Laspinema palackyanum D2c: one gene and its partner. The protein of the gene in region 1 interacts with the protein of each later gene in a pairwise test. Links are inferred from orthologs where the notes say so. Each region holds a gene or a part of one and is shown in the gene's direction. Other genes may lie near its edges.

Region 1 (3,594 bases):
TTGGTCATTTGTCATGGGTCTTATGTCCTTGGTCTTATGTCCTGGGTCTGAGGCAATTTCTTCAGGGTCTATTTTTCATTGTCCACTGACCGCTAAGAACTGTCCACTCCCCCCAGACAACTATTCACTGAACTCCCTCCACTGAGCACCCTCCACTGATAATTATCCCCGCTCAAATAACACTCCACAAATCAGGGTATTTTAAGCCGTCAGCTTTGGGCAAAATTTGGTCAATCTATGTTAAAATATTTATCAGAATTTAGCAATATTTCGATGCGAGGTAGCATCAAATCGGTTCTGTAGCTCATTGTTATTTAGTCTCACATTTTTGGAGTTTTTCATCTTATGACCACCTCCCAGGAGCGGATAATCCCGACGGATCTGCGGAATGAAATGCAACAGTCCTACCTCGAATACGCCATGAGCGTGATCGTGGGTCGGGCGCTCCCAGATGCTAGGGATGGTCTCAAGCCTGTACACAGGCGGATTCTCTATGCCATGCACGAGTTGGGCTTGACCCCAGACCGCCCCTTTCGTAAATGCGCTCGTGTGGTCGGGGAAGTCCTCGGTAAGTACCATCCACACGGCGATACAGCGGTTTACGATGCCTTGGTGCGGATGGCCCAAGATTTTTCCATGCGATCGCCGCTCATCAATGGTCACGGTAACTTCGGCTCCATTGACAACGACCCTCCGGCAGCCATGCGTTATACGGAATGTCGTCTCCAGTCCCTGAGCATGGATGCCATGTTGCGGGATATCGACCAAGAAACCGTCGATTTCATTGATAACTTTGATGGATCGCAGCAAGAACCGATTGTTCTACCCACCCGCGTCCCCCAACTCTTACTCAACGGTTCCTCGGGTATCGCCGTGGGGATGGCAACCAATATTCCTCCCCACAACTTGGGAGAACTTCTCGATGGGTTAGTCGCACTGATTAACAATCCTGAGATTACAGATATTGAGTTGATGCAATATATCCCCGGTCCGGATTTTCCCACCGGCGGCCAGATTCTGGGCGTGGGCAGCATTCGGGAAGCCTATACCACCGGACGGGGTTCGATCACCATGCGCGGTGTCGCGACTATTGAAACTATCGAACATCGCGGACGTCCCGACAGAGACGCGATCGTGATTACCGAGTTGCCTTACCAAACGAATAAGGCATCGATGATTGAACGCATCGCCGAGATGGTTAACGAGAAGCGTCTCGAAGGCATCTCGGATATCCGGGATGAGAGCGATCGCGACGGGATGCGAATTGTCATCGAACTCAAGCGCGATGCCTACCCTCGCGTCGTCCTCAATAACCTGTACAAACAAACCCCCTTACAGGCCAATTTCGGAGCGAATATGCTGGCGCTGGTCAACAGCGAACCGCAATTACTCACCCTCAGACAGTTCCTCACCGTCTTCCTAGAATTCCGCATCGAAACCATCGAACGCCGGACGCGCTATGAACTGCGAAAAGCAGAAGAACGGGACCATCTGTTACAGGGATTGTTAATTGCCCTAGAGAATTTAGATAGCATTATTGCACTAATTCGACGGGCAGCAGATACCCCCAGCGCTAAACAAGAATTAATCGTTACTTATGAATTTTCTGAAGTTCAAGCGGACGCCATTTTGCAAATGCAATTGCGCCGCTTAACCGCATTAGAAGCCGATAAAATTCAACAAGAACACGATGACCTGCAACTGACTATCACCGATTTGCGGGATATTTTGGCAAGACGGGAACGGGTGTTAGAAATCATTGAAAACGAAGCGACAGAACTCAAAGCCAAGTTTTCCACCCCCCGTCGCACCGTCATCGAACACGCCGAAGGTGAAATCGATGTTACCGACTTAATCGCTAATGAAAAAGCCCTGGTGATGATTACGGAACAAGGGTATATCAAACGGATGCCGGTGAATACCTTCGAGGCGCAAAGTCGGGCCACCCGAGGCAAATCTGGGGCGAAGATTAAAGAGGATGATGGAATTGCCCATTTCTTAACCTGTCGCGACCATGATGCCATTTTGTTCTTCAGCGATCGCGGGGTGGTGTACTCCCTGAATGCCTATCAAATTCCCACCGGGTCTCGCACCGCCCGAGGCATGGCAATTACTCAAATGTTGCCGATTCCCTTTAATGAAAAAATCACCTCTCTTGTCTCGGTGGAAGAATTCTCCGATGATGAATATTTAGTGATGCTCACTAAAGGCGGTTACATTAAAAAAACTGCCCTCTCTGCCTTTTCTAATATCCGCGCCAATGGATTAATTGCTATCTCTTTATCCGAGGGCGACGAATTGCGTTGGGTCCGGAAATCGCGACCCGAAGATACCATTATCATCGGTTCCGCGAAGGGAATGGCGATTCATTTCAAAGCGGATCATAAACAACTCCGTCCTCTGGGTCGCGCCACCCGAGGGGTGAAATCCATGAACCTCCGGAAAGGGGATAATATTATTAGCATGGATGTGCTCCCCTCTCAAGTGACTGCTGCAATGGAGGAGGCGATCGAGGATGAAAATCTCGAACTCGATGTAGAACTCGATGCAGAACTCGATATCGAACTCGAACAGGAAGAAACCGATCTGCAAACTGAGGAGACCGAAGGGGAAGAAGAGAACATTGCCGAAACCTCTTCCTATCCAGGACCTTGGGCCTTGGTGATTACTACTGGCGGGTTTGGTAAACGGGTTCCGGTGACGCAATTCCGCCTACAACGACGGGCCGGAAAAGGCGTTTGTGCAATCAAGTTCCGCAATGAAAAAGACCGTCTCGCGGCTTTACGAATTGTCAATGAAGATGATGAATTGATGATTGTGACCAATCGCGGGATTATCATTCGGCAGGCGAGTAAGGCGATTTCTTCTCAGTCGCGATCGGCCCGAGGGGTGAGAGTTCAGCGTCTCGATTCTTCGGATGCGATCGCCGGAGTGGCCTTAGTTCCCGCATCCGGTGAAGAAGATGACCTCACCACGGACAACGCAATCGACATGGATATCGAAGCTGGAGTTGATGTAGTCACCGTATCTGGTGAGGAAGATGACCTCACCCCGGACAACGGAACCGAAGAGGAAAATTAAATCTCTCTGAACCGTTAAAAGTTGCCACAACTGGCAGGTTTTTTACCCTGCCGGTTGTAGTAACTTACAATCAGTTTATAATAGAAAAAGCGAGCCGGATGCTCGCTTTCTTTATAACTAATTTATATTATCAAAAAACACAATTCAGAACAAATACCCGTGTTAAATACTCTCAACCTTACTTTAAAATCCAACAGTTTCTGGCGATTAGCCGCCGCTTTATTCGGGGGTATTTTAATGGGATTAACCCCCGCCCCCTTCAATGCTTGGCCCTTAGCTTGGATTGCCTTAGTTCCCCTGTGGATTCTCCTAGTCAAAACCGGAGAAAACCCATCAGAAAGTCAGCGAATCTGGCAGGGGAAATTTTTAGGATTGCCTTTATTATGGGGAATCGGATATCACGGAATAGCCTTGTTTTGGATTACCGGAATTCATCCGATGACTTGGTTGGGGGTTCCTTGGCTGGCAAGTTTAGCGATCGCATCCTTTTGTTGGACCTTCATCACCCTCTGG
Region 2 (3,253 bases), on another replicon or contig:
AATCGGATAAGTGGGCGGATTTTCCCCTTGTTGTTGAGAAATTGGGCAGCCCGTGACGTAAAATACCTCTAATGCCCGCAGAGTTCTGACCGCATCGTTGGCATGAATTCGGGTGGTACTCTCGGGGTCCACCTGTTGCAGCATGGCATAACATTGACCTTGACCCAAGGTAGTCAACTGCGATCGCAACTCCCGATTAGGGGCCACTCGGGGAATTTTTAACCCCTTAACCACCGCTTTCAAATACAATCCGGTCCCTCCGACTAATAAGGGGACTTGATTTTGGCGATGAACCTCAGCGATCGCCTTCATCGCCTGGTCCTGATAATCCGCCACGGTTAAATTATCCGTCGGATCACAAATATCCAGGAGATAATGAGGGACCTTCCTGCGATCGCCAGCGGTGGGTTTAGCGGTCCCAATATCGAACTCGCGATACACCTGACGGGAATCCGCACTCAAAATTGGCGACCCCAGACGCTGGGCCAAATCCAATGCCAGACTGGATTTCCCCGTCGCCGTCGCCCCACAAATTACAATTAATTTAGGCATGATCGTCATTTGTCCTTGGTCATTTGTCCTTACTCATCCCCCCCATCTTCCCGATTCTCCCCATCCTCCCCATCACTCCAATCCCCCCTGCATCCCCCCAAAAAATTTCTCTTCTAATTGGGCTATCATCGCTGACAACCGTTTAATGTTATAATTTTGACAGTTTTTGGTATTCTGACACTTTGTGGGCTGCAAAAGCCTGATTAATGGAGCTATCGTGGTATGACCAGCAACTACAGCGCTGACCAAATACAAGTTCTTGAAGGACTCGAAGCAGTACGCAAGCGACCGGGGATGTACATCGGGACCACCGGACCCCGAGGACTCCACCATCTAGTTTACGAGGTTGTGGACAACTCGATCGATGAGGCGCTTGCTGGCCACTGTACCCATATTGAAATCGAGTTTAACCCGGATGGCTCTTGTACCGTAACCGATGACGGTCGAGGCATTCCGACCGACGTCCATTCTAAAACAGGGAGGTCCGCCCTGGAAACCGTCATGACTGTCCTCCACGCCGGAGGTAAATTTGGAGGGGGCGGTTATAAAGTCTCTGGAGGATTACACGGGGTGGGTATCTCCGTGGTTAACGCCTTATCGGAATGGGTGGAAGTCACAGTTTGGCGGGAGAAAAAAGTCCATACCCAACGGTATGAACGGGGTGCAGCCATTGGAGAATTGGAAGCCAAACCGATTAAAGAAAATCGCACTGGAACCTCCGTTTGCTTTAAACCGGACCTGCAAATTTTCAGTACCGGCATTGAATTTGATTACAGCACTGTAGCAGGACGATTGCGCGAACTGGCCTACCTCAATGCTGGGGTTAAAATTACGTTTTCTGATAATCGGATTGACCTGCTCAAAAATAATGAGCCCAGAGTTGAAACCTATTGTTATGAAGGGGGAATTCGGGAATATGTAGAATACATGAACCGAGACAAACAGCCCCTTCATGAAGAAATTATTTACGTTGAAGGCGAACGTAATAATGTTCATGTGGAAGTCTCGTTGCAATGGTGCATCGATGCTTATACGGATAACGTTTTGGGATTTGCCAATAACATCCGGACCATTGATGGCGGAACGCACTTAGAAGGATTGAAAGCCGTTCTGACTCGGACGATGAATGCGATCGCTCGCAAACGGAATAAACTCAAAGAAGGAGATTCCAACCTCGGCGGTGAGCATATTCGGGAAGGGTTAACGGCCGTGATTTCCGTGAAAGTGCCGGACCCAGAATTTGAAGGACAAACCAAGACTAAATTAGGCAATACCGAAGTCCGGGGAATTGTCGATTCTTTGGTGGGTGAAGTGCTCACCGAGTATTTAGAATTTCGCCCCAGTGTGGCGGATGCCATTTTAGAACGCGCCCTTCAAGCATTTAATGCCGCAGAAGCTGCCCGACGCGCCCGGGAATTGGTTCGCCGGAAATCGGTTTTAGAATCCTCTCCCTTGCCTGGAAAACTGGCGGATTGTAGTACCAAAGACCCCAGTGAAAGTGAAATCTACATTGTAGAAGGGGATAGTGCGGGAGGCAGTGCCAAACAAGGACGCGATCGCCGTTTCCAAGCCATCCTCCCCTTGCGCGGTAAAATCTTGAACATCGAAAAAACCGATGATGCCAAGATTTACAAAAATACCGAAATCCAAGCCTTAATCGCCGCCCTCGGTTTAGGGATTAAAGGGGAAGAGTTTGACTCCTCACAACTGCGCTATCATCGTATCATTATCATGACTGACGCTGATGTAGATGGGGCTCACATCCGCACATTGCTCCTCACCTTCTTCTATCGCTATCAACGGGATATGGTGGATCAAGGGTATGTTTATATTGCTTGTCCGCCGCTGTATAAAGTAGAACGGGGCCGGAATCATTTCTACTGTTACAGCGATCGCGAACTGCAAAACCTAGTCCGCAACGAATTCCCCGCCAATGCCAACTACACGATTCAGCGGTTCAAAGGGTTGGGTGAAATGATGCCAACTCAACTCTGGGAAACGACGATGAATCCAGAAAGTCGCACCTTGAAGCGGGTGGAAATTGAGGATGCGGCAGAAGCCGATCGCGTGTTTACGGTGTTAATGGGCGATCGGGTTGCACCCCGTCGCGAATTCATCGAAACCTACGGTCCTCAACTCAAACTCATGGATCTGGATATTTAAGGGTCAGTGGTCCTGAGTCAAGGGTAGGGTGAGTCACCGGAATCTACTCAGGACTGAGTTCATTTTAGGCAGAACATCCGATAGGATAGGGGCAGTATAAAAACTGCCCCCCTATAGCGGATAAATGGAATAGACTGGCGCGTTGAATATCAGGAATTGTCCGTTGAAATTGTTAGGGTTTGAAGATTATCAGCCGATCGCCGCGATCGCCGTTACGCCTTCTGGAGTCAAACGATTACTCTCTCTGGTTGATGAAGCGGGGAAATTTACCATTAGTGTATGTAGTGGACATCAAGGGGGTGCTGACTCCCTAACTCAGGCAGTCGCCGCTCAAATCGGTGCAACCCCCGTCCTCACCGGCGCATCCTCGGCGTTGAAATTGCCCGGAATTGATGTGCTAGGCGTACCCTTTGGCTGGAACCGAGGGGAGGGTCAGTGGACTGCTGTCAGTGCGGCGATCGCCCGGAAGGAACCCGTAGAAGTCATCCAAGAAGTGGGTTGCACCCTCTGGCAAGAGAATTTACCCGAAAATCATCCA

What was found.
Region 2: the proteins of gyrA (region 1) and gyrB interact in binary tests that used the Escherichia coli proteins (3 or more experiments, as listed by UniProt). The link is inferred for Laspinema palackyanum D2c from one-to-one orthologs.

The regions. Positions count from the first base shown.
Region 1 is NZ_JAMXFD010000005.1:112,854-116,447, reverse strand. What follows is about bases 19-3,281. They hold gyrA (DNA gyrase subunit A), read left to right. Parts: upstream 19-345; coding sequence 346-3,081; downstream 3,082-3,281. Also shown: lnt (apolipoprotein N-acyltransferase), read left to right, coding at 3,319-3,594. UniProt on the Escherichia coli protein: A type II topoisomerase that negatively supercoils closed circular double-stranded (ds) DNA in an ATP-dependent manner to maintain chromosomes in an underwound state.
Region 2 is NZ_JAMXFD010000024.1:33,182-36,434, forward strand. What follows is about bases 323-3,244. They hold gyrB (DNA topoisomerase (ATP-hydrolyzing) subunit B), read left to right. Parts: upstream 323-774; coding sequence 775-2,715; downstream 2,716-3,244. Other genes in these bases: miaA (tRNA (adenosine(37)-N6)-dimethylallyltransferase MiaA), read right to left, coding at 323-552; NG795_RS21860 (cobalt-precorrin 5A hydrolase), read left to right, coding at 2,879-3,244. Outside these bases: more of miaA, read right to left, coding at 1-322; more of NG795_RS21860, read left to right, coding at 3,245-3,253. UniProt on the Escherichia coli protein: DNA gyrase negatively supercoils closed circular double-stranded DNA in an ATP-dependent manner to maintain chromosomes in an underwound state.